2 regions of the Geodermatophilus sp. URMC 60 genome follow, and region 1 is predicted to be linked to the other one. Evidence: riboswitches for the same ligand, from Rfam matches in the RefSeq annotation. Region 1 holds a riboswitch; the other holds the start of a gene.
The links. Region 1 has a riboswitch for S-adenosylmethionine ahead of ACWIX3_RS03090 (bifunctional o-acetylhomoserine/o-acetylserine sulfhydrylase). Riboswitches for the same ligand answer to the same signal wherever they lie in the genome.
Positions count from the first base shown of each region.

Region 2: it holds a riboswitch for S-adenosylmethionine, as region 1 does, so the genes downstream of both, thrC (threonine synthase) here and ACWIX3_RS03090 (bifunctional o-acetylhomoserine/o-acetylserine sulfhydrylase) in region 1, are expected to answer to the same signal.

Region 1 covers NZ_CP199958.1:624,892-638,998, forward strand. Annotated here, with positions in the region: gene ACWIX3_RS03055 (EamA family transporter) at 1-247, opposite strand, end outside; gene ACWIX3_RS03060 (VOC family protein) at 294-698, opposite strand; gene ACWIX3_RS03065 (hypothetical protein) at 1,020-1,397, shown strand; gene ACWIX3_RS03070 (thioesterase family protein) at 1,419-2,222, shown strand; gene ACWIX3_RS03075 (mechanosensitive ion channel family protein) at 2,267-3,160, shown strand; gene ACWIX3_RS03080 (hypothetical protein) at 3,157-3,636, shown strand; gene ACWIX3_RS03085 (zinc-dependent alcohol dehydrogenase family protein) at 3,641-4,669, opposite strand; SAM riboswitch class IV at 4,769-4,885, shown strand; partial or broken gene ACWIX3_RS03090 (bifunctional o-acetylhomoserine/o-acetylserine sulfhydrylase) at 4,926-6,221, shown strand; gene metX (homoserine O-acetyltransferase MetX) at 6,221-7,297, shown strand; gene ACWIX3_RS03100 (glycoside hydrolase family 26 protein) at 7,407-8,318, shown strand; gene ACWIX3_RS03105 (PP2C family protein-serine/threonine phosphatase) at 8,315-9,550, shown strand; gene ACWIX3_RS03110 (glycosyltransferase family 2 protein) at 9,547-11,607, shown strand; gene ACWIX3_RS03115 (STAS domain-containing protein) at 11,604-11,942, shown strand; gene ACWIX3_RS03120 (ATP-binding protein) at 11,944-12,348, shown strand; gene ACWIX3_RS03125 (gamma carbonic anhydrase family protein) at 12,431-13,009, opposite strand; gene ACWIX3_RS03130 (helix-turn-helix transcriptional regulator) at 13,072-13,266, opposite strand; gene ACWIX3_RS03135 (hypothetical protein) at 13,269-13,670, opposite strand; gene ACWIX3_RS03140 (YdeI/OmpD-associated family protein) at 13,785-14,107, shown strand, end outside.
Region 2 covers NZ_CP199958.1:1,545,934-1,560,040, reverse strand. Annotated here, with positions in the region: gene ACWIX3_RS07535 (DUF72 domain-containing protein) at 1-255, opposite strand, end outside; gene ACWIX3_RS07530 (fibronectin type III domain-containing protein) at 568-2,331, shown strand; gene ACWIX3_RS07525 (glucose-6-phosphate dehydrogenase) at 2,466-3,875, shown strand; gene ACWIX3_RS07520 (VOC family protein) at 3,868-4,242, shown strand; gene groL (chaperonin GroEL) at 4,393-6,021, opposite strand; gene ACWIX3_RS07510 (SDR family NAD(P)-dependent oxidoreductase) at 6,237-7,130, opposite strand; gene ACWIX3_RS07505 (cold-shock protein) at 7,366-7,566, opposite strand; gene thrC (threonine synthase) at 7,775-9,076, opposite strand; SAM riboswitch class I at 9,089-9,218, opposite strand; gene ACWIX3_RS07495 (HAD family hydrolase) at 9,279-10,100, shown strand; gene ACWIX3_RS07490 (RibD family protein) at 10,113-10,784, shown strand; gene ACWIX3_RS07485 (ABC transporter permease) at 10,830-11,705, opposite strand; gene ACWIX3_RS07480 (alpha/beta fold hydrolase) at 11,702-14,107, opposite strand, start outside.

The DNA of each region.
Region 1 (14,107 bases):
TGAGCGCGATGCCCACCACGCCGAAGGCGGCCAGGAACGGCACCTCCCGCCAGGACACCCGCAGCCGCGCCGGCGCGACGACGCCCAGCACGGCGAGCAGGACGACCGCCGCGCCGCCGCAGCGCAGCGCGGTCAGCCACGGCGCCGGGATGCCGGCCTGCAGGGCCAGCGTGGAGACCGTGCCGTTGACGGCGAACAGGCCGGCGGCGCCGACGGTCAGCGCGGAGCCGAGCGGAGGACGGGGCACGGGGCCGACGGTAGCGACCGTTCTGCCCCGAGCCCCCTACCGGGGGTCACTGCACGGCGGCGGGGTCCATCCAGACGACCTCCCAGACGTGACCGTCGGGGTCGGTGAAGCTGACGCCGTACATGAACCCGTGGTCCTGCGCCGGCTGCCACGGACGCCCGCCCGAGGCCAGCGCCCGTGCCAGGAGGTCGTCGGCCTCCTGCCGGCTCTCGGCCGACAGCGCGTTGAGCACGGTGGTGCTCTTCGCGGGGTCGCCGACCTCGGCACCGTCCGGGACGAAGTCGGCGAAGCGGTCCCGGGTCAGCAGCATGACCACGATGTTGTCCGCGACGACCACCGACGCCGTCCGCTCGTCGGAGAACTGCTCGTCGAACCCGAAGCCCAGGCCCCCGTAGAAGGCCCGGGACGCGGCCAGGTCGCTCACGGGCAGGTTGACGAAGATCCAGCGCACGGTGTGCTCCCGTCGTCGCGGGGGCCCGGTCGGCCCCGTCGCAGGGTGGACGGGGCCGACCGGCCGAACTCATCGGCGGCCGGGGACCGGTGGGCCGACGTCGCGCACGGTCCGGTCGCCGTCGGAGCCACGGTGCTCCGCGGCCGCCGGCGGGGTGGTGCCCGTGGCGGTGGCCGGGATGCTGTCGCGGTCGGCGTCCGGCGCGGGCTCGACCACCAGGGCCGGGGGCTGTGTGCCCGCCCCGCGCGCCGGGCGCACACTCTGGAGCGAGGTGTCCGCCCGGCCGGGACGGCGGCGCCGCGACGGGGGAGGTACCAGACCGTGAGTGAGCCACGTCCGCCCTGGTCGGCGCGCCGTCGGAGGCTGCTCCTGTGGCTGGCGGTGGGTGCGGCCCTCGGGGGCCTGGGCGCCGTCGGCCTGCCGGCCGAGTTCGGGGTGACGGCGGGCTTCCTGGGTGTCCTGTGCGCCTTCCTCCTGGTGGTCGCCGTGGTGGTGTTCGTCACCGTCCCGGGCCCCGACACGCTGGGCACCCTGTTGCGCACGCCACCCCTGGCGGGGGCGGTCCTCGTGGTCGCCGTCCTGCTGGTGATGGCCAACCCCACCGGGTCGTCGCTGCGCTGGCTGTGGGTGGTCGCCGCGGTCGCCGCCGCCGGGTGGACGGCGTTCGCCGTGTGGGAGACCCGCCGCTCGGGCGGCTGACCGCGGCGGCAGACTGCGGTCGTGATCCCCGGCCTGCCCACCTCCCTCTACGTGCCCGACGGCGACGGCTTCGTCGCGACCGACCTGACCATCGGGCCGTGGGACCCGGGACTGCAGCACGCCGGGCCGGTCGCGGCGCTGCTGGCCCGGGAGGCCGAGCGGGTCACCGAGATCCCCGAGGGGCAGACCGTGCGGCTGGCCTTCGACATCCTCGCGCCGGTGCCGGTGGGACCGGTGCGGGTCAGCGCCCGGCTGCTGCGGCCCGGACGGCGGATCGAGCTGGTGGAGGCGGTGCTCACGGCGGGCGCCTCCCCCGCCGACCGCGAGCGGCCGCTGATGCGGCTGACCGCCTGGCGGATGCGGACCTCGGCGGTGGAGGGGACGGCGGGAGCCGGCGTCCCGCTGCCGGGGCCGGGGGAGAGCCGCCCGGAGACGCCGGCCTTCTTCACCACCGACGTCGCCTACCACCGGGCGCTGGACTGGCGCTTCGCGCACGGCTCGTTCAACGCGCCCGGGCCCGCGGCCGCGTGGACCCGACCCCTGTGCACCCTGGTCGAGGGCGAGTCGATGAGCCCGCTGCAGCACCTGCTGGTGATGACCGACGCGGCGAGCGGCATCTCCGCCGTCCTGGACTGGCAGCGGGCCACCTTCGCCAACGTCGACCTCACCGTCGCGCTGGTGCGCCCGCCGGCCGGGGACTGGCTGGGCGTGGACGCGGCCACCACGATCGGCCCGGGGGGCGCCGGGCAGTGCTTCGCCGACCTCTACGACGCCACGGGCCGGATCGGCCGCTCCGCGCAGGCGTTGTTCGTGGCCCCGCGCTGACCCGGCGTCGGCGCTGCTGAGGTCCGTTGGGAGGCTGGAACGCGATGGCACCGCTGGACCCGCTGCTGACCTGGCTCGCCGGGCGTGGGCTCGAGATCGCCCTCATCATCCTGGGGTCGGTCCTCCTGGCCCGCTTCGTCGCCTGGGTCGGCGAGAAGATCACCGACCGGATCGACGCACGCGCGACCGGCGGTGACGCCCTGGTGCGCTCCGAGGCCGCCAAGCACCGGCACTCGCTCACCCAGGTGATCACCTGGACGCTCGTCGTGATGGTCTACGCGATCGCCGTCTTCGCCGTCCTGGACCGGGCGGGCATCCCGATCGGCGGGCTGGTGGCCCCCGCGACCGTGCTGGGCGTCGGGCTGGGCTTCGGCGCGCAGCGGATCGTCGGCGACGTGCTGGCGGGTTTCTTCATCATCACCGAGCGGCAGTACGGCTTCGGCGACGTCGTGTCGATCACGGTGACCGGAGGTGGTGATCCCGCCGAGGGCACGATCGAGGACGTCACGCTGCGGGTCACCCGGCTGCGCTCCTCCAACGGCGAGGTCATCACCCTGCCCAACGGGCAGATCGTGAAGGTCGTCAACCTCTCCCGCGACTGGGCGCGCGCCGTCGTCGACGTCCCGGTGCCGACGACGCTGGACGTCAGCCGGGTCAACGACATCCTCCGGGAGGTCGGCGCCGAGGCCTTCCGCGACCAGCGGCTGCGCCCGCTGCTGCTCGACCCGCCCAGCGTGATGGGGGTGGAGACCCTCGACCTCGAGCAGGTCAACGTCCGGGTGGTGGCCCGCACGCTGCCCGGCAAGCAGTTCGAGGTCGGCCGCGACCTGCGCGCCCGCGTCGTCCACGCCTTTCGGCGCGCGGGCCTCAACATGCCGGCGCCCACGGCGGTCTCACCGTCCGGTGACCCCTCGCCGTCCCCGGACGGTGCCCGGTGACCACCCCGGAGACCAACGGCCCCGGCGAGCCGGATCGCGAGCTGTCGGTGAGCACCGCACCGCCGTCCGCGCCGCGCCGCTGGTGGTCCGCGGTGCCGCACCACCTGGGCCGCGCGCGCACCTCGACCGTCGTCCTGGCGCTGCTGTTCGTCGGGCTGTACGCGCTCTACCTCCACGTCCGCCCTCCGGACCCGGCAACGACACCGACCCCCTCCTCGACGGTGCAGACGCCGGCGAGCACCGCCCCGGCGGAGCCGGAGGGGACGACCGAGCCGACGACGGCCCCGTCCACGACCACGGCGCCGTCGCCCACCTCCACCCCCACCTCGCCCGGCGGGACGGTCGAGGAGACCCCTCCGGGGACCACGGCCCCGACACCGACGCCGACGCCGACGCCGACGCCGCAGGTGCCACCGGCGACGACCCGGGCGCCGACCCCCGCGGCGCCGACGGCGACCGGCGCGCCCGGGACCTGACCGCTCAGGGGCGGGTGACCACCGCGATGCCGGGGTCGCGGCCCACCGCGGCCAGCGCTGCGCCGGCCTCGTCGAGGAGGAGCTCGCGGGTGACCAGCGCCCGGGGCCGCAGCCGGCCGCTCGCGATGAGGCCGAGCAGCTCGGGATAGGCGTGCGCGGCCATGCCGTGGCTGCCCAGCACCTGCAGCTCGCGGGCGACGACGAGGTCCATCGGCACCGCGGGGCGGCCCTGCGCCGGCGGCAGCAGCCCGACCTGCACGTGCCGGCCCCGCGGGCGCAGCGCCCGGACCGAGTTCTCGCAGGTCACCGCTGCGCCCAGGGCGTCGAGGGAGACGTGCGCGCCCCCACCGGTGAGCGTCGCGATCGCGCCCGGGACGTCGCCGCCGCCGTCGACCGTGTGCTCGGCGCCGTTGGCCGCGGCGAGCTGCAGGGCTGCCGGTGAGACGTCGACGGCCACCACCCGGGCGCCCGCGGCGACGGCCACCTGCACCGCCGAGAGACCCACCCCGCCGCAGCCGTGCACGGCGACCCACTCGCCGGGCCGGACCCGCGCCACGTGGCTGACCGCGCGGAAGGCGGTCGCGAACCGGCAGCCCAGGCTCGCCGCGGTCACGGCGTCGAGCTCGTCCGGGAGGGCGACCAGGTTGACGTCGGCGGCGTCGAGCGCGACGTACTCGGCCATCGACCCCCAGTGCGTGAACCCGGGCTGGGTCTGCCGGGCGCACACCTGGTGCTCTCCGGCGGCGCACTGCGCACAGCGGCCGCACGCGTTGACGAAGGGGACGGTGACGCGGTCGCCCACGCGCCAGCGCCGCACGTCCGCCCCGACCGCGGCGACGGTGCCGGCCAGCTCGTGCCCGGGCACGTGCGGGAGGACGACGTCCGGGTCGTGCCCCTGCCAGGCGTGCCAGTCGCTGCGGCAGACGCCCGTGGCCTCCACCCGGACGACGACGCCACCGGGCGCCGGGCCCGGCTCGGGGACGTCCAGCACGGTCAGCGGGCCGCCGAAGGCCTCGAACACGAGTGCGCGCACCGAGGCAGCCTCTCCCAGGTCGCTCCCCGGGCTGCAGCCGTGTCCACCGCGTCGGACACCTGTTCCACCGAGGTCGGCGGCCTGCCTAGGATGACCCTGGCTCACGAGAGGCAGTGACAAGCACCTGGCTGGCTGCCCGGCAACCTCTACTCCGTCTGAGGTGCTCCCAGGGGAAGAGCCGGCCGGACGGCGCCCGCCGCCCGGCAAGGACGGAGTCCTCGCGCGCCGCGGGTCCTCCGCGAGCGAGAGGACGCGGCGCATGAGCGACCCCCAGAGCTGGAGCTTCGAGACCCGGCAGATCCACGCCGGCACCAGCCCCGACCCCACGACCGGCGCCCGTGCCCTGCCGATCTACGCGACGACGGCCTACCAGTTCCGGGACACCCAGCACGCCGCCGACCTGTTCGCGCTGGCGGAGCTCGGCAACATCTACACGCGGATCATGAACCCGACGCAGGACGCCCTGGAGCAGCGCGTGGCGTCGCTGGAGGGCGGCGTGGCGGCCCTGGCGGTCGCCAGCGGGCAGGCGGCCGAGACGCTGGCGCTCCTCAACGTCGCCTCGGCCGGGGACCACGTCGTCGCCTCGGCCTCGCTCTACGGCGGCACCTACAACCTGCTCCACCACTCGCTGCCGAAGATGGGCATCACCGTCTCCTTCGTCGAGGACCCCGACGACCCCGGCAACTGGCAGTCGCTCGTGCAGGAGAACACGAAGGCGTTCTTCGCGGAGTCGATCGGCAACCCCAAGGGCGACGTCCTCGACATCGAGACCGTCGCCGGGGTGGCGCACCGCAACGGCGTCCCGCTGATCGTCGACAACACCATCGCCACGCCGTTCCTGGTGCGGCCGCTGGAGTGGGGCGCCGACGTCGTCGTCCATTCGGCCACCAAGTACCTCGGCGGGCACGGAACCGTGATCGCCGGCCTGATCGTCGACGGCGGCGGCTTCGACTGGCGCAGCGGCCGGTTCCCCGGCTTCACCGAGCCCGACCCGACGTACCACGGCGTCGTCTACGCCGACCTGGGCGCGCCGGCCTTCGCGCTCAAGGCGCGGGTGCAGCTGCTGCGCGACCTCGGCCCGGCGATCTCGCCGTTCAACGCCTTCCTCGTCGTGCAGGGCATCGAGACCCTGTCGCTGCGCATGGAGCGGCACGTCGCCAACACCCAGCGGGTGGCCGAGTTCCTCAAGGCGCACGACTCGGTCGACCGGGTGAACTACCCCGGCCTGCCGTCGTCGCCCTGGCACGCCGCCCAGCAGAAGTACGCCCCGCAGGGCGCCGGCGCCGTGCTCACCTTCGAGCTGCACGGCGGCGTCGAGGCCGGCAAGCGGTTCGTGGAGGCCCTGGAACTGCACAGCCACGTGGCCAACATCGGTGACGTGCGCTCCCTGGTGATCCACCCGGCATCGACGACCCACTCGCAGCTCACCCCCGAGGAGCAGCTGACGACCGGCGTCACCCCGGGCCTGGTGCGGCTGGCGGTCGGCCTCGAGGGGATCGAGGACATCCTCGCCGACCTGGAGGCCGGGTTCCGCGCCGCCAAGGGAGCCTGATGGGCGGGTGGGTCGAGGGGGACCCGGCCGGCGACCGGCTCTTCCTCGACCTGCCCGGGCCGTTCGCCCTGGAGCGCGGCGGGACCCTGCCCGGCGTGCGGGTCGCCTACGAGACCTGGGGCGCCCTCGCGCCGGACGGCGGCAACGCCGTCCTCGTCGAGCACGCGCTGACCGGCGACAGCCACGTCGTGGGCCCCTCCGGGCCCGGGCACCCGACGCCCGGCTGGTGGGAGGGCCTGGTCGGCCCCGGACGGCCGCTGGACACCGACCGGTTCTTCGTCGTCTGCGCGAACGTGCTCGGCGGCTGCCAGGGGACGACCGGCCCGTCGTCCTCGGCGCCGGAGGACGGGCCGTGGGGGTCCCGGTTCCCGGGGGTGACGGTCGGCGACCAGGTGCGGGTCGAGGCCGGCCTCGCCGACGCCCTGGGCATCGAGCGGTGGGCCTGCGTCGTGGGCGGGTCGATGGGCGGTATGCGGGCGCTGGAGTGGGCGGTCGCCATGCCCGAGCGCGTCGCCACGCTGTTCTTCCTCGCGTCGGGAGCGGCCGCGACGGCCGACCAGATCGGCACCCAGACGACGCAGCAGACGGCGATCCGGTGCGACCCCCGGTGGCTCGGCGGCGACCACCCGCTCGACGCGCAGCCGGTCGACGGTCTCGGCGTCGCACGGCGGATCGCCCACCTCACCTACCGCAGCGCGTCCGAGCTGGGCGAGCGGTTCGGCTCCGTCCTCCAGGACGACGGCCGCTACGCGGTCGCCTCCTACCTGGACCACCACGCCGACAAGCTGGCCCGCCGGTTCGACGCCGGCAGCTACGTGGTCCTCACCGAGGTCATGAACCACTGGGACGTCGGCCGCGGTCGCGGCGGGGTCCGGGCGGCGCTGGCCCGGGTCACCGCGCGGACCGTCGTCGCCGGGATCGACACCGACCGGCTGTACCCGCTCGCGCTCCAGCAGCAGGTGGCCGAGGCCCTCGGCGTCCCGTTGCGGGTGATCACCTCCCCGTACGGGCACGACGGCTTCCTCGTCGAGGTGGACGCCGTGGGCGCGCTGGTCCGGGACCTCCTGGGGTCGTGACCTGCCCGCGGTGCGCAACCCATCGGCCGGTCGCGCGTTGATCCCTCGCGTGGGGGTCCGGAGCAGGCGGCCGTGGTGGTCCGTCGCCGTCGCAGCCGCGGTGGTCGCGGTGGCCCTGGCCGTCGCCGTGGTCACCGTGGTCGACGGCCCCGAGCGCACCGAGCCCCTCGCGTTCGGCGTCACCACGCCGGGAGGCGCGACGGCCGGCGCGGAACTGGACGCGGTCGAGGCCGCCGTCGGGGAGCGCCCGTCGCTGGTCCTCACCTACGCGGACTTCACCACCCCACCGCCGATCGCCGACCTCGACGCCGTGGCGGCGCGGGGCGCCGTCCCGGTGGTGACCTGGGAGCCCTGGGACTGGAACGCCCCCGACAGCGGGGCGTTCGGCCTGGCCGGCATCGCCGCCGGGGCGCACGACCCGTACCTCCGGCAGTGGGCCGATGCGCTGCGGAACTGGGGCCGGCCGGTGCAGCTGCGCTTCGCCCACGAGCAGAACGGGGACTGGTACCCGTGGGCCGTCGGCGTGTCGGGCACCACGGCGGCCGACCACGTCGCGGCCTTCAGGCACGTCGCGGAGGTGTTCGGCGCCCAGGGAGCGGGCAACGTGCAGTTCGTGTGGAACCCGAACGTGCGGTATCCCGGGTCGTCCCCGATGGCCGAGACCTGGCCCGGCACCCGGTACGTCGACCGCGTCGCCCTCGACGGCTACAACTGGGGCACCAGCGCCCCTGGCCACGGCTGGCAGGAGCCAGAGGAGGTCTTCGGCGAGAGCCTCGAGGAGCTGCGCGAGCTGGCCCCCGGGATCCCGATCACCGTCACCGAGGTCGCCTCCGCCGAGGAGGGCGGGGACAAGGCCGCCTGGGTCACCGACCTCGTCGTCTACCTCGACGAGCAGGCCGACGTCGCGGCGTTCGTGTGGTTCGACCACGACAAGGAGGCCGACTGGCGGATCACCAGCAGCCCGGCCAGCGCAGCGGCGATGCGGGCAGCCCTGGCTGGCCGGCGGCTGGTGACCCGGTGACCGCCGCGCGGGTACCGACGGACGTCCGGGTGCCCGCGTCGGCCGACCTGGCAGAGGCCCGACGTCTGCAGGCGCTGGAGCAGCTGCAGCTGCTCGGCACCGACCGGGAGGAACGCTTCGACCGCATCACCCGGCTGGCACAGCGGGTGTTCGACGTCCCGATCGCGACCATCACGTTGGTGGACGAGGACTCCCTGTGGTTCAAGTCCGCTCAGGGGATGCCCGTCGACCGGGCCGAGCGTCAGGCGTCCTTCTGCGACCGGACGGTCGCCCTCGGGGCGACGCACATCGTGCCCGACGCCCTGGCCGAAGCCCGCTACGCCACCAGCCCCGCGGTGAACGGCCCCCCGCACGTCCGCTTCTACGCCGGCCAGCCCCTCGCGGCACCGGGGGGCCCCACCGTCGGCACGCTGTGCCTGTTCGACGTCCGCCCGCGCACGCTCGACGCAGGGGAGGTCGCACTGCTGCAGGAGCTGGCCCGGTGGACCGAGCAGGAGCTCGCCCACTCCGTCGAGATGGACCGCGCCCGGGAGGTGCAGCAGGCACTGCTCCCGCAGCGACCCCCGGAGCTGCCCGGTTACCGGGTCGCCGGCTCCTGCGAGCCGGCCTTCGCCGTCGGGGGCGACCTGTTCGACCACGACCTCGTCGACGGCGACCTAGTTCTCTCCGTCGCCGACGTGATGGGCAAGGGCGCCGGGGCCGCCATCCTCATGGCCACCGTCCGCGCGGTCCTGCGGACCACGGTGCGGGACTCCGGGCGGGCCCGCGACCGGCGCCGGCCGGAGGGCGACGTCCTCACCGCGACGAACCGGACCCTCCTGCCCGACCTCCAGCGCACCGGTTCCTTCGTGACCGCCTTCCACGCGCGGCTGGAGGCCGCGACGGGACGGGTGCGGTACGGGGACGCCGGCCACGGGCTGTCCCTCGTCCGCCGGGCGGCGGGCGGCGTCGAGCGGCTCGCCGGGGAGGACCTCCCGCTGGGCATCGACGCCGACCAGAGCTGGACCGAGCACGAGGTGGTGCTCGAGCCGGGGGACACCCTCTTCTCCTTCAGCGACGGCCTCTTCGACGTGCTCGGGGGCACGCACGAGGCCCTCGGCGAGGTCGCCCGGCTGCTCGAGGCCCACCCGGAGCCCGACGACCTGCTCCGCGCCGTCCGCGCGCTGGCCTCCGCGGCCGCACCCCTGGACGACATCACGGCGGTCGCCGTCCGACGGGTGCCACGGCCGTGAGCCGCCACCGCCGCACGGCCTGGACCGGGTCGGGCGCCTCCTCCGCCCGTGAGCTGCCCGACCGCGAGACCGCGGCGGCGCTCTCCCCGCGGGTCCCGCTGACCCCCGGCCTGGTGGGGCTGCGGGTGCTGGTCCTGCTCACCGCGGTGCTCGGCCTGAACTACGTGGTCTGGCGGTGGCTCGAGTCGGTCAACTGGTCGGCCTGGTGGATCGCCGTCCCACTGGTCGTCGCCGAGACGTACAGCCTCGTCGACTCGCTGCTGTTCGGCCTGACGATGTGGCGGCTGCGCCGCCGGCGGCCACCCCCACCACCGCCGGAAGGCGCGACGGTCGACGTCTTCATCACCACCTACAACGAGCCCGTCGACCTGGTCATGGCCACGGCGGAGGCGGCACAGCGGATCCGGTACCCGCACCGGACCTGGATCCTCGACGACGGGGCACGCCCCGAGCTCCGGGAGCGCGCCGAGGCCGTCGGCGTCGGTGTGATCACCAGGTCCGGGGAGTGGGCGGGGCGCCAGCGGCACGCGAAGGCCGGGAACCTCAACAACGCCCTCATGACCACCGACGGGGAGTTCGTCCTCATCCTGGACGCCGACCAGGTCCCCGACCCGGCGATCCTCGACCGCACCCTGGGGTACTTCCGCGACCCGCAGATGGCCCTCGTGCAGACGCCGCAGGTGTTCCTCAACGTGCCCGAGGACGACCCGTTCGGCAGCCAGGCACCGCTCTTCTACGGCCCGATCCAGCAGGGCAAGGACGGCTGGAACGCCGCGTTCTTCTGCGGGTCGAACGCGGTGCTGCGCCGCGAGGCCCTCATGCAGCTGGGCGTCTCCCGGTACGTCACCGAGGTGGAGCTGGCGGTGACCCGGACGCTCCGGACGGCCGACCGGGTGCTCGCCCGGGCGCGCAAGGGCCTGGACCCGTCGCAGACCGAGGCGCGCGCCGCCCTGGACGCGGTCGCCGAGGCGGTGGCCCGGAGCCGCGCGGACCTGCGGGCCGGTGCCGCCCTGGCGGACGTGACCTACCGCTTCCAGCAGCAGGTCGACGCGGCGGCCCGCCGGCTGGTCGACGCCGATGTCACCGCGCTGGAGAGCGACCTCGCCGAGATCGCCGCCCTGTCCTCGGAGCTGGACGCCGAGGACGCCGGCCCGGCCGAGCTCGACCGTGCGGCGCTGGCCCGGCTGGCGCACCGCGACTGGTCGCCGCTCGGCGCCGTGGAGACGGTGCGGGCCCTGGTCCGGGCGATCGACGTCGACCGGGACGACGAGGCGCAGCCGCTCATGCCGATGGCCACGATCTCGGTGACGGAGGACATGGCGACCTGCATGCGGCTGCACGCGCTCGGCTGGCGCACCGCCTACCACCACGAGACCCTGGCGCTCGGCCTGGCACCGGAGGACCTCGGCACCATGCTCACCCAGCGGCTGCGGTGGGCGCAGGGCACGGTCCAGGTGATGCTGCGGGAGAACCCGCTGGTGCAGCGCGGGCTGACCCTGGCGCAGCGGCTCATGTACTGGGCCACCATGTGGAGCTACCTGTCCGGCTTCGCGGCGGTCGTGTACTTCGCCGCGCCCGTCGTCTTCCTGATCAGCGGCATCCTGCCGGTGCAGGCGCTGTCGGCGGACTTCTTCCTCCGACTGGTGCCCTTCCTCGCGGTCAACCAGCTGCTCTTCTACGTCATCGGCCGGGGGAAGCGGAGCTGGCGCGGGCAGCAGTACTCGCTCGCACTCTTCCCCGTGTGGATCCGCTCGGTGACCTCCGCGGTGGCCAACGTCGTCTTCGGCCGCAGCCTGGCCTTCGCCGTCACGCCGAAGGAACGGCAGGCGGTGGCGCGGCGTCCGTGGCACCTCGTGCGCCCGCAGCTGGTGGTCATGGCCCTGCTGGTCATCGCCGCGGTGGTCGGCACCGTCCGGATGGGAACCGGGGAGGCGTCAGCACTGGGCACGGCCGTGAACCTGGTGTGGGTCGCCTTCGACCTCGCCGTCCTCAGTGTGATCATCAAGGCCGTCCGCCACCGCGGACCCGAGGTGCAGCCGGCGGAGGTCCCCGCATGACCCAGTTCCAGACCGAGACGACGGACACCGGCATCGGCGTGGTGCGGCCGACGGGTCGGCTGAACATGGTGGCCGCTCCGCGGCTGCGGTCGCTGGTCGCCGAGCTGGTGGCACAGGGGACGGCGCGGATCGTCGTCGACCTCTCGGAGACCGAGTCGATGGACTCCTCGGGGCTGGGAGCGCTCATCGCGGGGCTGAAGACCGCCCGCCAGGCGGGCGGCGACCTGCGCATCGCCGGGGCGGGGCCGCAGGTGGAGGCCGTGCTGGACCTGACCAACCTCCGGCGGGTGCTGCGGCCCCGCCCGGACGTCGCCAGCGCCTTCGCCGGCGACTGACGTGCGCGGCGGCGCGAGTCACCTGCTCCAGGCCACGGCCGGCCCCGAGCTGCTGGAACCGGTGCACGACCTCCTGGCCCGCCTGTGGGCCGACGAACCCGGCGTGGCCGAGCGGGACCGGGTCCGCTTCGAGATCGCGGTGGCCGAGGTGGCGGCCAACATCGCCGAGCACGGCGCCGGCGCCGGCGCCGCGCGCGTCTCCCTGCGGCTGTCCAGCAGCCCCGACCGCATCCAGGCGATCTTCGAGGACGACGGTGCGCCGGTCGAGACGGGGTCGGAGGAGCCGCCCGCCGGTGACGCCGAACGGGGCAGGGGTCTGCTGCTGGCCCGCGCCGCAGTGGACCGGTTCAGCTACCAGCGGGACGGGGCCACCAACCGCTGGGTCCTCGTCCTCGGCGACCACTGACGGTGGGAGGACCCCCCTCCCCACCACTCGCGAGCTCCTGACGGGCCCCTGGAGGGGGCGGGTGGCAGAGGGGCAGGGGTCCTCAGTCCATCGCGTCGCCGGGCGTCTGCCCGGCCGGCGGGAGCGGGGTCCGGACGACCGGGCGCACCTTGCGGGCGCTGTCGAGCCGGTCGGTGTAGCTGGCGGCGTTGCCGCGGATGTGCTGCACGTCGTCGTCCGTGGCCTGCCGGATCACCTTGGCGGGGACACCGGCGACGAGCGAGCCCGGCGGCACCTGCGTGCCCTGGGTGACGACGGCGCCGGCGGCGACGATGCTGCCCGAGCCGATGTGCGCGCCGTTCATGACGACGCTGCCCATGCCGACCAGGACGTCGTCGTCGACGCGGGCGCCGTGCAGGACGACGCGGTGCCCGACGGTCACGCCGCGGCCGACGACGAGCGGGAAGCCTGGATCGGAGTGCAGGGTGCAGCCGTCCTGGATGTTGGAGCCCTCGCCGATCGTGATCACCTCGGCGTCGGCGCGCGCGACCGCGCCGTACCAGATGCTCGACCGCGGACCCATCGTCACGGCGCCGACCACGACGGCCGTGGGCGCGACGAAGGCCTCGCCGTCGATCTGCGGGGAACCGAACGGCAACTCGGCGATGTAGTTCTCGGCCACGGGCGACAGCACAGCACAGGGCCGTCCATGTCGCACCGCGGCCCGGCGCGCCGGCCGACGGGTCAGGCGTCCGGCGTGAACACGTCCTCGATCCGGCAGTCGAACAGGGCGGCGATGCGGAAGGCCAGCGGCAGGCTCGGGTCGAAGCGGCCCTTCTCCAGCGAGATCACCGTCTGCCGGGAGACCCCGAGCTCGTCGGCGAGCCGGCCCTGCGACCAGCCGCGGGCCTGCCGGCGTTCGGCCAGGTCGTTGTGCACCCTCAGGCGGCCCGGCGGCGCAGCACCCTGAACCGCACGGCGAGGTCGGCGAAGCCCAGCAGGATGACGCCGCTGAGCACGACCCCCGCGGACACCTCCAGCCCGGTGACCGCGAGCGCGAAGGCGGCCACCCCGGCCACCGTGCGCAGGTCGAGGAAGGAGGCCGCGGCGCTGCGCTGCCACCAGTCGTGCTCGATGCTCTCCTCCGGGTGGGCCACCGGCGGGGGGCCGGTGGCCGCCGACACGAACAGCAGCCAGCCGAGCCCGTACGCCGGCGCGAGGGTGCAGAGCGCGAAGACGGCGACGTGGACCCAGAACCGGTCGTCGGCGAAGGCGCCCGCCAACAGTCCGATCCCCGTGGCGACCAGCAGACCGGTGAGCACGGCAGCGGCGTGGCGGAGCACCGTGAGCGTCCTCCCGAGGACAAGTGTGCTTGACACGCGACAACTCCACCAGCGCCGCCCCCGGGTGTCAAGCACCCTTGACTCTCCCGGACGACCGCGGCCAGGATGGCCGCCGTGACCGTGCCGACCAACCTCCCGGTCCGGGCCTTCGCCGACCAGGCGGCGCTGGAGGAGTGGCTCGACGCCGAGCACGCGACCGCGCCCGGGCTCTACGTGCGGCTGGCGAAGAAGGGGTCCGGCGTCCCCTCGGTGACCTACGCCGAGCTGGTCGAGTCGGTGCTCTGCTTCGGCTGGATCGACGGGAGGTCGCAGCGCCTGGACGACACGTCCTACCTGCAGCGCATCACCCCGCGCCGGGCGCGCAGCGTCTGGTCGCAGAAGAACGTGGCCGCGGTCGAGTCGCTCACCGCCGCCGGGCGGATGCGCCCGGCCGGGCT
Region 2 (14,107 bases), 920 kb from region 1:
GGGGTCGCGCAGCCGCTTGACGTGGGTGAGGAACCGGCTGGCCTTGACCGCCCAGCGGTAGTCGGCGGGCGTGCGCTCCCGCCACGCCTGGAAGGTGGTCCGCTCGGGGAGCCGGTAGAAGGCGTTGTTGCTCTCGACGGTGGCGAAGTGCTCCGCGTGGTGCTCCAGCCACAGCCGCTGCGGCAGCCGCTGCGGGTAGAAGCGGCCGCGCCAGTCGCGGTACTGCCAGCCCGACGTCCCGATGACCACCGCCACGGCAGCGGCCTACCCCGCCCGGCGCCTGCCGACGCGACCCCGCCGCGCCCCCGGATTGGGGGGAGCCACTCCCCCTCCGCTCGGCTGCCGGGCGCGCCGCGGCACGACGACTGTGACCCCCACGAGACCGGCCCACGGTGGTGTGGGCCCGGCGCGACCGCGGAGTAGGCGATGACCAGGACACGACCGACCCAGCACGGCGGTCGCGGGGGTGGGCACAGGGCTGTGGTCCCCCCCGCGTCGCGAGCGTCCCGATCCCCCAAGCGGCTGATCGCCGGCGGCCTTGCCGCCATCACGGTGACCGGCGCTGCGGTGACCCTCGGGGGGATCGCCCAGGCGGGCAACCCGCCGCTGGGCCCGGGCAACATCGAGATCTTCCCCAAGCGCGACATGGTGGCCCTCGAGGGCTACACCGACCAGGCGGGTGAGACGGCGACCGTCACCGTCTCGCGCAACGGGCAGCAGATCGGCATCGGCGAGGGCGTCGTCGACGCGACCGGCTTCCTGGAGTTCAACCACCCGGGCGGCTCCTGCTGGACCGGCGTGACGCCGAACATCCAGGGCGGCGACCTCGTCGAGGTGCGGTTCAGCGAGACCGCCTTCACCGACGGCGCGTACGTCAGCTCGGCCAGGATCACGAAGGTCGAGCACAGCGACTTCGCCGCGACGGCGGCGGAGGGCGACGTCGAGGGCACGGTGACCATCAGCGGCACCTACGGCGACGACTTCGGCACGCGGTTCGACCTCTCGCGCTTCGTCGTCGAGGTCGTCAACCCGGAGATGCGCCGTCCCGACCCCAGCACGCCGCCCACCCTCATCGGTGAGCGGGCCATCGGCTGGACCCCGGTGGCCGACCCGGCCGAGCCCAACGGCGGCCCCGGCTACGAGGTCACGGGCAGCGCCGAGAACGGCGCCTTCTCGGTCACCTTCGGCATGTACTCCGCCGCCGACGCCGAGCGCGTGCTCGACGGCGAGCACGTGGTCACCTCCTGGATGCAGGACGCGGGCGAGCTGGCCCTCGGCAACTCCCTGTACGAGTTCGGCGAGACCGACGGCCCCGGCTTCGGTGGCTGCCCGGCCGGCCCGGCCTCGCAGGCCCCGGTGCCGCCCACGAGCGTCGACGCCGGCCGGAGCGGCACGGACGTCACGCTGTCCTGGACCACCCCGGCCCAGCCGGCGGACGCCAACCCGATCACCCAGTACCGGGTGGCCGTCGTCGACGGGATCACCGGCCAGGAGATCGCCGTCCGCCAGGGCGCCAACGAGGGCACGAACTCCGCGACCATCCACGGTCTGGTCGAGGGGCAGGCCTACGGGCTCATCCTCGAGGCCAACAACGGCCAGTGGAGCCCCGTCGTGGCACTCGGCACGCTCAACGCCGACGGCAGCATCACCCCGGCGACCGACCCGACCAACCCCGACACCACCGGTGGCGGCACGGGCGGCGGCACCGGCGGGGGCGGCACCGGCGAGACCCCGACCGAACCGGTCGCGGCGCCCCCGACGGCTCCGTCCCTCACCCGCGTCCTGGGCGGCCACGAGTCGGTCACGGCCGAGTGGACGGCGGCCCAGCCGGGCAACGCCACCAGCCCGGTCACCGGCTACGAGATCGTGGCCACGCCGGCGGCCGGCAGCACCGCCACCCCGGTGACGGCGCAGGCCCCGGCCACGGCCACCTCGGGCACGGTCACCGGCCTGGCCAACGGCGTCGACTACACCGTCTCGGTGTTCGCCCTCGCCGGGACCCAGCGCACCGGCAGCACCACGGCCACGGGCGTCAACGCGGTCGTCAAGCCGGGCGACGTCGTGACCGTCAGCCGGGCCCAGTACCGCGCCGACAAGCGGGAGTACCGCATCTCGGGCACCGCCCAGGACACCACCGCCAACCGGGTGCACGTCCGGATCGGCGACGTCGCGGGCTCCGGTGCGGTCGTCCAGCTCAACGTCCCGGTCCTGGCCGACGGCACCTGGTCGGTCGACCTCCGGACCGGTCCGGTGCTGCCGACCAACAACCGCTTCAACGTGACCTCGGACTCGGGCGCCAGCACGGTCGCCGCGATGACGCGGACGCGCTGATCCGGCCGGCACACCCGTCGGGGCAGCACCCGGGCCCTGACACACCCTGAACACCGAGGGCCCGTTCCCGTCTCGCGGGGGCGGGCCCTCGGTGTGCACGCGTGACCCTGCCGCCGCGCGGGCACAGGACCCGCGTGACCGACCTCCCCCCGACCCTCTTCGTCCTCTTCGGCGCCACGGGCGACCTGGCCCGTCGCATGGTGCTGCCGGCGTTCTTCCAGCTCGCACAGGAGGGCCTGCTGCCCGACGACTGGCGGCTGGTCGGCAACGGCCGCGGCGACGTGTCCCACGAGGACTTCGCCGAGCGGGTGCGCGACGCGCTCACCGAGTTCGGGCCGCACCCCGACCAGGGTCCGTGGGACGAGTTCGCCGCGCGGCTGCGCTTCGCCGGCGGCGGCTTCGACGAGTCCGACCCCGGCAGCATGCTCGACGTCCTCGGCGAGGCGCGCGAGGAGCTCGGCGGCGACCCGCAGCTGGTGCACTACCTCGCCGTCCCCCCGTCGGCCTTCGAGAAGCTGACCCGGGCGCTGCCGCAGCACGGGCTGACCGAGGGCGCCCGGGTGGTCTACGAGAAGCCCTACGGGACCTCCCCGGAGAGCTTCCGCGAACTCGACGACCTGGTGCTCTCCGTGCTCGACGAGGAGCAGGTCTTCCGGATCGACCACTTCCTGGGCAAGGAGGGCACCCAGGACCTGCACGTGCTGCGCTTCGCGAACGGCCTGTTCGAGCACGTGTGGCACCGCGACCACGTGGCGCAGGTGCAGATCGACGTCCCGGAGGACCTCGACGTCGCCCAACGCGCGGAGTTCTACGACGCCACCGGCGCCGCCCTCGACATGCTGGTCACCCACCTGTTCCAGGTGGCCGCCGAGGTGGCGATGGAGCCGCCGGCCGACTTCTCGGCCGCCGACCTGCAGGACGCCCGGGAGAGCGTGCTCGCCGCCTTCCGGCCGCTGGACCCCGACGAGGTCGTGCTGGGCCAGTTCGACGGCTACCTCGACATCGAGGGCGTGGCCGACGACTCGCGGACCGACACCTACGTCGCCGCCCGGCTCTGGGTGGACACCGACCGCTGGCACGGCGTCCCGTTCGTGCTGCGGACCGGCAAGCGGATGGCCGCCAGCGAGGAGCGGGTCAGCCTGCTGCTGCGCCGTCCCGACGGGCCGGTCACCGACGTCCCCGGCCACGGCAACGTGCTGTCCCTGTCGTTGTCCGGGTCCGGCGCGGTGGACCTGCAGGTGGTCGCCAAGGAGCCGGGCCCCGACCTCTCCCTCGCCACCGCGACGGCCTCGCTGCAGCTGGCCGACGTCCCCGGGGGGACGCCGCTGCCGCCCTACGTGTCCCTGCTGCACGACGTGCTCGTCGGCGACCGCTCGCTGTTCACCAGCAGCGAGGGCCTGGCGCACGCGTGGCGGGCGTTCGCGCCGCTGCAGGAGCGGCCGCCGCAGGTGCACCGCTACGCGCCGGGCTCCTGGGGCCCGGAGGAGGCCGAGGCGCTGGCCGAGCCGTGCGGCTGGCTGCTGGGCGACGGACGCCGTGACTGAGGAAGGCGCCCGTCCGGGCGCCGCCCGCTTCAAGGACCTCTGCCTCGACGCCCGCGACCACCAGGCGATGGCCGACTGGTGGTGCGCCGCCCTCGGCTACGTCCGCCGTCCCTCGGCCGAGCCGCGGGAGCCCGGGTGGCCGGTGCCGATCGAGGACCCGACCGGCGCCGGCCCGCTGATCTGGGTCAACCCGGTGGTCGAGCCGAAGACGGTGAAGAACCGGGTGCACCTGGACGTCGTCGGCGACTCCACGGCGCTGCAGGCGGCCGGTGCGACGCTGCTGCGCGCCCGCGACGCCGAGATCGGCTGGGACGTGCTGGCCGACCCGGAGGGCAACGAGTTCTGCTGCTTCGCGCCGGAGGAGTGAGGTCCCTCCGTCGAGATCGCCGGCGGACCCGTGTCCCCGCGAGATCGGCGATCTCGCCGTCCGGCGGTGCCCGGGAACGCCGACAGGGGCGGCCCCGCGAGTGCGGGACCGCCCCTGCCGGGCAGTGCTGGTGGTGCGAGGGAGCTGGACTCAGAAGTCCATGCCGCCCATGCCGCCGTCGGCGCCCGGCATGGCCGGGGCGGCCTTCTCGGGCTTGTCGGCGATGACGGCCTCGGTGGTGAGGAAGAGCGCCGCGATGGAGGCGGCGTTCTGCAGCGCCGAGCGGGTCACCTTGGCGGGGTCGATGATCCCGCTGGCCACCAGGTCCACGTACTCGCCGGTCGCGGCGTTGAGGCCCTGACCGGTCTCCGAGTTGCGGACCTTCTCCGCCACGACGCCGCCCTCGAGGCCGGCGTTGATGGCGATCTGCTTCAGCGGCGCCTCGAGCGCGACGCGCACGATGTTGGCACCGGTCGCCTCGTCGCCCTCGAGCTCGAGCTTCTCGAACGCGACGGTGGTGGCCTGCGCCAGGGCGACGCCACCGCCGGCGACGATGCCCTCCTCGACGGCGGCCTTGGCGTTGCGCACCGCGTCCTCGATGCGGTGCTTGCGCTCCTTGAGCTCGACCTCGGTCGCGGCGCCGGCCTTGATGACGGCGACGCCACCGGCCAGCTTGGCCAGGCGCTCCTGCAGCTTCTCGCGGTCGTAGTCGGAGTCCGACTTCTCGATCTCGGCGCGGATCTGGTTCACCCGGCCGGCGATCTGGTCGCTGTCCCCGGCGCCCTCGACGATCGTCGTCTCGTCCTTGGTGACGACGACCTTGCGGGCACGGCCCAGCAGGGAGACGTCGGCGGTGTCGAGCTTGAGGCCGACCTCCTCGCTGATGACCTGGCCACCGGTGAGGATGGCGATGTCGGCGAGCATGGCCTTGCGGCGGTCACCGAAGCCGGGGGCCTTGACCGCGACCGACTTGAAGGTGCCGCGGATCTTGTTGACCACCAGGGTCGCCAGGGCCTCGCCCTCGACGTCCTCGGCGATGATCGCCAGCGGCTTGCCCGACTGCATGACCTTCTCCAGCAGCGGGAGCAGGTCCTTCACCGAGCTGATCTTGCTGTTCACGACGAGCACGTACGGGTCGTCGAGGACGGCCTCCATGCGCTCGGCGTCGGTGACGAAGTAGGGCGAGATGTAGCCCTTGTCGAAGCGCATGCCCTCGGTGAGCTCGAGCTCGAGGCCGAAGGTGTTGCTCTCCTCGACGGTGATGACGCCTTCCTTGCCGACCTTGTCCATCGCCTCGGCGATGAGCTCACCGATGGCGGTGTCGGCGGCGGAGATCGACGCGGTGGCGGCGATCTGCTCCTTGGTCTCGACGTCCTTGGCGGTCGAGAGGAGGTACTCGGTGACCGACTCGACGGCCTTCTCGATGCCCTTCTTCAGGGCCATCGGGTTGGCGCCGGCGGCGACGTTGCGCAGACCCTCGCGGACGAGCGCCTGGGCCAGCACGGTGGCGGTGGTGGTGCCGTCACCAGCGACGTCGTCGGTCTTCTTCGCGACCTCCTTGACGAGCTCGGCGCCGATCTTCTCCCACGGGTCCTCGAGCTCGATCTCCTTGGCGATGCTCACACCATCGTTGGTGATGGTGGGAGCGCCCCACTTCTTCTCGAGGACGACGTTGCGGCCCTTCGGACCGAGGGTCACCTTGACGGCGTCGGCGAGGGTGTTCATGCCCCGCTCGAGGCCGCGGCGCGCCTCTTCCTCGAAGGCGATCATCTTGGCCATGTGGTGATGTCCTCCATGCATGGATCGCTGCACGGCCGGGACCGGCGCCCGCGACGGACGACACCGGCGGCGCGGGCGCTCCGTCGGCCCGCACACCAGTGCCTCACCGTTCCGACCTGATTGGCACTCGGCACTGTCGAGTGCCAACCCGAGTCTGGCACTCGCCCCTGCCGAGTGCAAGAACGGGGGCCGGGCGCCCGGGTGTTCCGGGGAGGTCAGCGGGCTCGGCGTTCCGGCGACACCTCGGCGGTCGGCGTCACCGACGGGCCGCCGACCCCGGCCCGCTGCGCCTCGCGCCCGACCATGGCGGCCGTGGCGCGCAGGACGAGCGACGGGGACAGGCGCATGAGCCGCCACATCACCCGCGCCTGCCGCGGCGCCACGATGAGCGCCCGGTTGCGGTCCACCCCGCGGAGGACGTCGGCAGCCAGGGCCTCGGCGCTGTACAGCCGCCCACCGCTGAAGCGGGTGACCACCGCCCGGGCGTCGATCCCCTCGACGCTGGGCACCCGCGGCAGGTCGGCCGGCAGCCCCTTGTCGAGGATCGGGGTGTCGACACCGCCGGGGCAGACCACGCTGACCCGGACCCCCCGCGCAGCGCCCTCCGCACGGAGGCTCAGGGACAGCCCGACCACCCCCCACTTCGTCGTCGCGTAGGGGGCGGACCCGGGTGCCGGGAGCAGGCCGGCCAGCGACGCGGTGTTGACGATGTGGCCGTGCCCCTGCCGCAGCATCAGGGGGTAGGCGGCCTGCACGCCGTGCACCACACCGCGCAGGTTGACGTCGATGGCCCGGTCCCAGTGCGCCGGCGCGAGTTCCTCCGCCGCCCCGCCCATGCCGAGGCCGGCGTTGTTGAACAGCAGGTCAAGCCGGCCGTGCCGCTCCGCGGCCTGGCCGACCAGGGCGGTGACGGCCTCGGCGTCGCGCACGTCGACGGCGACCGCCGTGGCCGCGCCCGGTCCCTCCGCGCCCAGGCCCGCCGCGACCTCGGCCGCCGCCTCGCCGTCCACGTCGGCGAGGACGACCAGGTCACCGCGCCGCACCAGCGCCGTCCCGAGCGCCCGTCCGATCCCGGACGCGCCACCGGTGACGATCGCGACACGCGACATGGCCCCTCCTCGTCCCGCCCACTGCTGCCGGGCGCCTCGCAGGGGAGCCTCCCGCGCACCCGGCGCGAGGGCCACGTCCTCCCGCCCCGCGCGCTCGTCGGCACCAGCAGCCACGGGCCGGTCGGCGGCGTGGCGAGCCGCCCGGTCACCGGGCGCGACGAGGCGTCACCCGGCCGTCCCCGGACACGACGGAGGCCCGGCCCCACGAGGGGACCGGGCCTCCGGCGAGCTCGGGTCAGGCGGTGCGCACGGCGTCGGCCTGGGGGCCCTTCTCGCCCTGGACGACCTCGAAGGTGACCCGCTGGCCCTCGTCGAGGCTCTTGTAGCCGTCCATCTGGATGGCCGAGTAGTGGACGAAGACGTCCTGGCCGCCGTCGACGGCGATGAAGCCGAAGCCCTTCTCGGCGTTGAACCACTTCACGGTGCCCTGTGCCACGTGTGCTCCCACGTTTCGTGCGTGCGGACGGCCTCCCCACCGACCGGGGAGACCGGGTCGAGCTCTTCCGCCCGTCGATCACGAACGTGGAACCGAACCGCCGGAGAACGTACAGCACAAAACGCCAGGTGAGACCAGGCTCACGCACGTGCCGCACCGGTTCGGGGGACGGCGCCCCCCGAACCCGGGATCGCGCCCACCCCGCCGATCACCCGATGAGGCCGGCCGCCCGGGCCGAGGACAGCGACGGCGACACCCGGTGGGTGGGCCCCACGACCGGCTCCAGCGGGTCGAGGGTCTTCAGCCCCTCGCCGGTGTTGAGGATGACGGTCTCCCTCGCCGGGTCCAGCCGGCCGTCCTCGACCAGCTGGCGCAGCACCGCGGTGGTGACGCCGCCCGCGGTCTCGGCGAAGACGCCGGTGGTGCGGGCCAGGTCGCGGATGCCCTGCACGATCTGGGCGTCGTCCACCCGGCCGACGGCGCCGCCGGTGCGCCGGATGGCGTCGAGGGCGTAGGGGCCGTCGGCGGGGTTGCCGATGTTCAGCGACTTGGCGATGCCGGTGGGCTTGACCGGCTTGACGACGTCCCAGCCGTTGTCGAAGGCGGTGGCGATCGGGTCGCAGCCGGCCGACTGGGCTCCGAAGATCGTCCACTCGGTGGCCTCGACGATGCCGGCGGCGGTGAGCTCGCGGAAGGCCTTGTCGACCTTGGTGAGCAGCGAGCCCGACGCCATCGGGATGACGACCTGGGCCGGGATCCGCCAGCCCAGCTGCTCGGCGATCTCGTAGCCCATCGTCTTGGAGCCCTCGGCGTAGTAGGGCCGGACGTTCTGGTTGACGAAGGCGGTGTCCTCGAACTCGTCGGTCTCGGCGAGCTCGCTGGTCAGCCGGTTGACGTCGTCGTAGGAGCCGTCGACGGCCACCAGCGTCTGGCCGTAGACCGCGGACTGCACGACCTTGCCCGGCTCCAGGTCGCTGGGGATGAACACGAACGACCGGATGCCCACGCGCGCGGCGTGCGCGGCCACGGAGTTGGCCAGGTTGCCGGTGGAGGCCGCCGCGATCTTGCGGTAGCCCAGCCCCTTGGCCGCGGTGGCGGCGAGGCTGACGACCCGGTCCTTGAAGGAGTGCGTGGGGTTGGCCGAGTCGTCCTTGACCCACAGCCCACCGGTGATCCCGAGATCGGCCGCGAGCCGGTCGGCGCGCACCAGCGGGGTCAGGCCCGGGTCGAGCGAGACGCGGTCGGCCGGGTCCTGGCCCACCGGCAGCAGCGCGGCGTAGCGCCAGATGTTCTGCGGCCCGGACTCGATCTGCTCGCGGGTGACCGCCCGCATCAGCTCGGGGTCGTAGTCGACCTCCAGCGGGCCGAAGCACTCGGCACAGGCGTGCTCGGCGACCAGGCCGAAGGTGGCGCCGCAGTTGCGGCAGACGAGCCCGCGGGCCGGGGACGGCGGGACGGGGCCGCCCGCGCTGGAGTCGGCCTGCAGAGAACCGGGAGCGGTCAGGGTCATGCGACGACTACCTCCTCATCTTCCCCGCGTCGGGCCGTCGAGCCGCGCGGGACGGAATTGGCACCCTTCCGCTGCGCGGACGCGCGGGCGGCGGTTGCCGGGGCTTCGTCGGGCCGTGTCCCTCTGCCCCTCTGGATGAGTGGAACGCCCAGGACTCTACCCACGTCGCGGGCGTCGCAGTGGGCCGGGCCAGGATGGACCGGTGAGCACGCGCGTCGTCTACACCGACCTCGACGGCACGATGGTCGGCCCCCGCGGCTCGTTCTGGCACACCGAGGGCCGCGACCTGACCGCCGACCCGGCCGCCGCGCTGCACGACCTGCACCGCGCCGGCGTGGCCCTGGTGCTGGTCAGCGGGCGCACCTTCGAGCAGGTGGTGGAGGCCGCGCGCATCTTCGCCGCCGACGGCGCCATCGCCGAGCTGGGCTCGGTGGTCAGCTGGGACGGCGGCCGCGGCGTGCACCGGCTGACCGGCGCGCTGCCCGACGAGTACGCCGGCCGGACGCCGATGGAGGTCATGGCCGAGCTGGGCGTCGTCGAGGACCTGCTGGCCCGCCACCCCGGTCGGCTCGAGTGGCACGCGCCCTGGCACGCCACGCACCTCACCGACGCGCTGCTGCGCGGCCGCGTCGACCCGCTGGCCGTGGACGCCGAGTTGGCCGAGCGGGGCGCGGGCTGGTTGACGCTCAAGGACAACGGCGCGATCCCGGCGACGTCGCGGATGACGCTGGCGCCCGAGGCCCTGCCGCCGCGGGTCTACCACCTGATGCCGCGCGGCATCTCCAAGGGCGCGGCCATCGCCTGGGACCTCGAGCGGCGCGGGCTGACCCCGGCGGACGCGGTGGCGATCGGCGACAGCGTCAGCGACCTGGAGATGGCGCCCGCGGTCGACCGGCTGTGGATCACCGCGAACGGGGCCACCGTCGACGGCATGGCCGACTTGCTGGCCGCCGTCCCCAACGTGAGGGTGACCGACGCTCCCATGGGTGAGGGCTGGGCCCAGGCCGTCCGCGCGTCGCTGTAGGTGGCGGTCGCCGTGCCACGTCCCCGGGTCACGTTGCACAACCTGACCAGCCTCGACGGCCGCCTCGACGGCTTCGCTCCTGACGTGGGGCTCTACTACGAGACCGCGGCCCGGCTGCCGCAACAGGCCGTGCTCACCGGCAGCGGCACCCTGCTGGCGGCCGCCGCCGCGGAGGGCATCGACCTCTCAGGAGTCGACGGAGCACGCGGGACCGGTTCACCGCCGACCGATGCGTCGCTGCCCTGGCTGGTCATCGTGGACAGCGCCGGCCGGGTCTCCCGCCTCGACTGGCTGCGCCGCCGATCCTTCTGGCGCGACGTCCTGGTCCTGTGCTCGGAGACGACCCCCGCAGGCCACCTGGAGCGACTGCAGCGGGCGGGGGTGGAGCACCTGGTGCTGGGGGCGGCACGGGTCGACCTCGCGGTCGCACTCACGGTCCTGGCCGACCGCTACGGGGTCGCCGACGTCCGTGTCGACGCCGGGGGATCGCTGAACGGGGCCCTGTTGGCGGCTGGTCTCGTCGACCGCGTCAGCACGATCGTCGCGCCGGTCGTGGCCGGCAGCGGCGACGGCAGCGCCCGGCCCGTCGCGGCCGCCACCGACCGGGAAGCGACCCTGATGCGGCTGACCTCGGTCGAGCAGCTGCGCGACGGCCACGTCTGGCTCCGCTACGAGCGCCGGTAGCGGAGCGCTACGGACCCGTTCCCGGCGCCGTGGCACTCCGGCACCTCAGCTGGTGACGTCACGTCGGGAGAAGTGGCGGAACCCCAGCGCGGTGAACACCGCCGCGTAGACCAGGGACTGGATGACGCCGCGGAACAGGTCGCCGGAGTCGACGGGGGTCTGCAGCAGGTCGGTCCAGGCGAACTCCTCCGCGGTCGGGAAGTAGTCGCGGATCGATCCCAGCTGCTCGACCTGGTCGAGGATCGCGAAGACGAACATCGTGAAGACCGCCCCGCCCACCGCGGCCAGCGGCGCGTCGGTCACGGTGGACAGCCAGAACGCCAGCGTGCCGACGACGAGCAGGTGGACGGCGAGGTAGCCGACCATCCCGGCCAGCCGGAGCATCCCCTCCCCCTGGCCCAGGGTGACGCCGACCGGCGTCTGAACGTCGTCGAAGCCGAACGCGATGCCGCCGGCGAGCAGCGCGGTGAGCACGAGGGTGAGCAGCGCGCCCACCGCCAGCACCAGGGCAGCCAGCCACTTCTGCCGGAGCAGCCGCATCCGAGGCACCGGGGTGGCCAGCGTGTAGCGCAGCGACCCCCACTGGGCCTCGCTGGCCACCGTGTCGCCGAAGAACAGGGCGTAGACGACGACCAGGAAGAAGCTGGTCGTCGCGAACAGCACGAACAGCGTGAAGTTCAGCCCGCTGGACGTGGCGACGTCGACGAGGTTGATGCGGCTGTTCTCCTCGGCCTCCTCGGTGCCGCCCAGCTGCAGCGCGGCGATGAGGATGAGCGGCAGCGCGACCATGAGCACCAGGACGCCGAGGGTGCGCCGGCGCTTGAACTGCCGCCGCAGCTCGACCGACAACCGCAGGGTGCGCTCGGGCCGGTAGCCGGCGACCGCCCCGGTCGGCTGCACGTGCTGGGTCGCGGAACTCATGACTCCCCCACCAGTGCCAGGAACGCGTCCTCCAGTCGGCGGCGCGGCGTGAACGCGTCCACCGCGATGCCGGCGGCCACCAGCACCTGCAGCGCCCGGACGCGACCGGTGCCGTCGAGGTCGGCCACCAGCCCCTCGTCGGTGCGCTCCACCGTGACCCCGGGCAGCCCGGTGAGGACGGCGGCCGCCCGGTCGGCGTCGGCGTCGTCGGCCAGCCCGACCAGCACCGACCCGCCGGTCCCGACAAGCTCCTCCACCGTGCCCTGGGCGATCTTCTGCCCCTTGGCCATGACGACGACGTGGCTGCAGGTCTGCTCGATCTCGCTGAGCAGGTGGCTGGAGACGATCACCGTCCGGCCGGTCGCGGCGTAGGAGCGCAGCACCTCGCGCATCGCGTGGATCTGGGGCGGGTCGAGCCCGTTGGTCGGTTCGTCGAGGACGAGCAGGTCGGGCAGGCCGAGCATCGCCTGGGCGATCGCGACCCGCTGGCGCATGCCCTGGCTGTAGCGGCGCACCGGCCGGTCGATGGCGGCACCGAGACCGGCGACCTCGATCGCCTCCTCCATGTGCGCGTCCTGGGCGGGGCGGCCCGTGGCGGCCCAGTACAGCCGCAGGTTGTCCCGGCCGGACAGGTGCGGCTGCAGACCGGTGCCCTCGACGAACGACCCCAGCCGCGACAGCACCGGCGCGCCCGGGCGGATCTCGTGGCCGAAGACGGTGATCCGCCCGTCGGTCGGTCGGATCAGCCCCATCAGCATGCGCAGCGACGTCGTCTTGCCCGCCCCGTTGGGGCCGAGCAGGCCGAGGACCTGGCCGCGGCGCACCTCGAAGGAGAGGTCCCGGACGGCGACGAAGCCGTCCTTGTAGGCCTTGGAGACGCCGGTGAAGCGGAGCGGCACCTGCTCGCCGTCGGGCTCGACCACCGAGACCCGCCGGCGGCGCCGTCGTCCCCAGAGGAGCGCGGCGAGCCAGCCGAGCAGGCCCAGCGCCACCAGCACCCCGAGCAGCACCCACCAGCGGGAGCTGCCACCTGCGGCCTCGGTGCGCCCGTCGACCTCCGGGACGGCGAGCGCGGCGGCGTCCCCGCCCTCGGCCAGCGCGACGGAGTAGACGGCCGCCTCGGTCGGCAGCGCGAAGGCCTGGTCGGTCGAGGAGACCACCACCCGCATCGTGTGCCCGGCCTCGAAGCGGTGCACGATCCCCGGCAGCGTCACGCTCACCCGGGTCGGCGCGGTCGGGTCGGCGGACAGGCCGCTGAGCGACAGCGGCGCGACCAGGCCCGCCGGCAGGGTCGCCGTCCCGTCGGGGGCGACGTCGTAGAGCTTGGCGAAGAGGGTGGCCGAGCCACCGGGCGCCGCGACGGCGAGGTCGATCGTCGAGGCCCCGACCACCTCCACCGCCCCGTTCAGCGGCTCGCTCTCGAAGGCGGCGAACTGGCCGGGGATCTCGAACGACGTCCCGGACAGCGCCGAGGCCAGCGAGCCCAGCCCCGGGACGACGGTGATCGCGGCCGGCGTCCCCCCGGCGGGCGTGACGACCGGCTGCAGCGGACCGTCGACCGCGATCGCCTCGCGCTGCGCGGGCTCGGTGCCGGCCAGGCCCGGGTACGCCGGTGCGGTCACGGTGCGGTTGCCGCCCTGCACGGTGCCGACGGTCGCGGCCACGCCGGTCGGGGCGGGGAACTCGAAGCCGGTGCCCGGGTCCTCGCCCCCGTCCCGCAGGTGCCAGTCGAACCAGCCGGCGACCTGCTCGCGCAGCTCCTCGGTGGTGCGCTCGGAGGCCTGGGAGTCGTGACCCCCGGCGTACCAGACGACCTTCACCGGGGTGCCGTCGGCGGCGATCCCGCGGGCGTTGGCGTCGGCCTGGCCGAGGCCGAACAGCGAGTCCTGGGTGCCCTGCACCAGCAGGGTGGGCGCGTCGATCCGGTCGAGCACCGTGGCCGGGCTGCCGCGGTCGAGCACGGCGGCGATCCCGGGGGTGAGCGTGCCGGTGGACGCAGCGGACTGGTAGGCCGCACACACCTCGGCGGTGAAGCGGCCGCAGGTCAGCAGCTGCTCGACCGCTTGCGGGTCCACCGACGCCGGGTCGATCGCACCGAGGTCGGCGGGCAGGCCCGCGGGCCGGCCGTCGGCCGCGGCGGCCCCGTCACCGTCGCCGTCCCCGCCGCCGAGCGCGCCCAGCAGGCCGCCGGCGGGGGCCGACCCGACACCGAAGAACAGTCCCGACCACAGCCGCTTGTAGACGCCCGCCTCCTGCGCCTGAGGGGTGGCCGCGACGGTGTCGGGAGCCGGCTGGCCCACCTGCGAGGGGAAGAGCGCGGCGGTCAGGGAGTTCCAGGTGATCTGCGGGGCGATCGCGTCGATGCGGTCGTCGTAGCCGGCGCCGAGCAGGGCCAGCGCCCC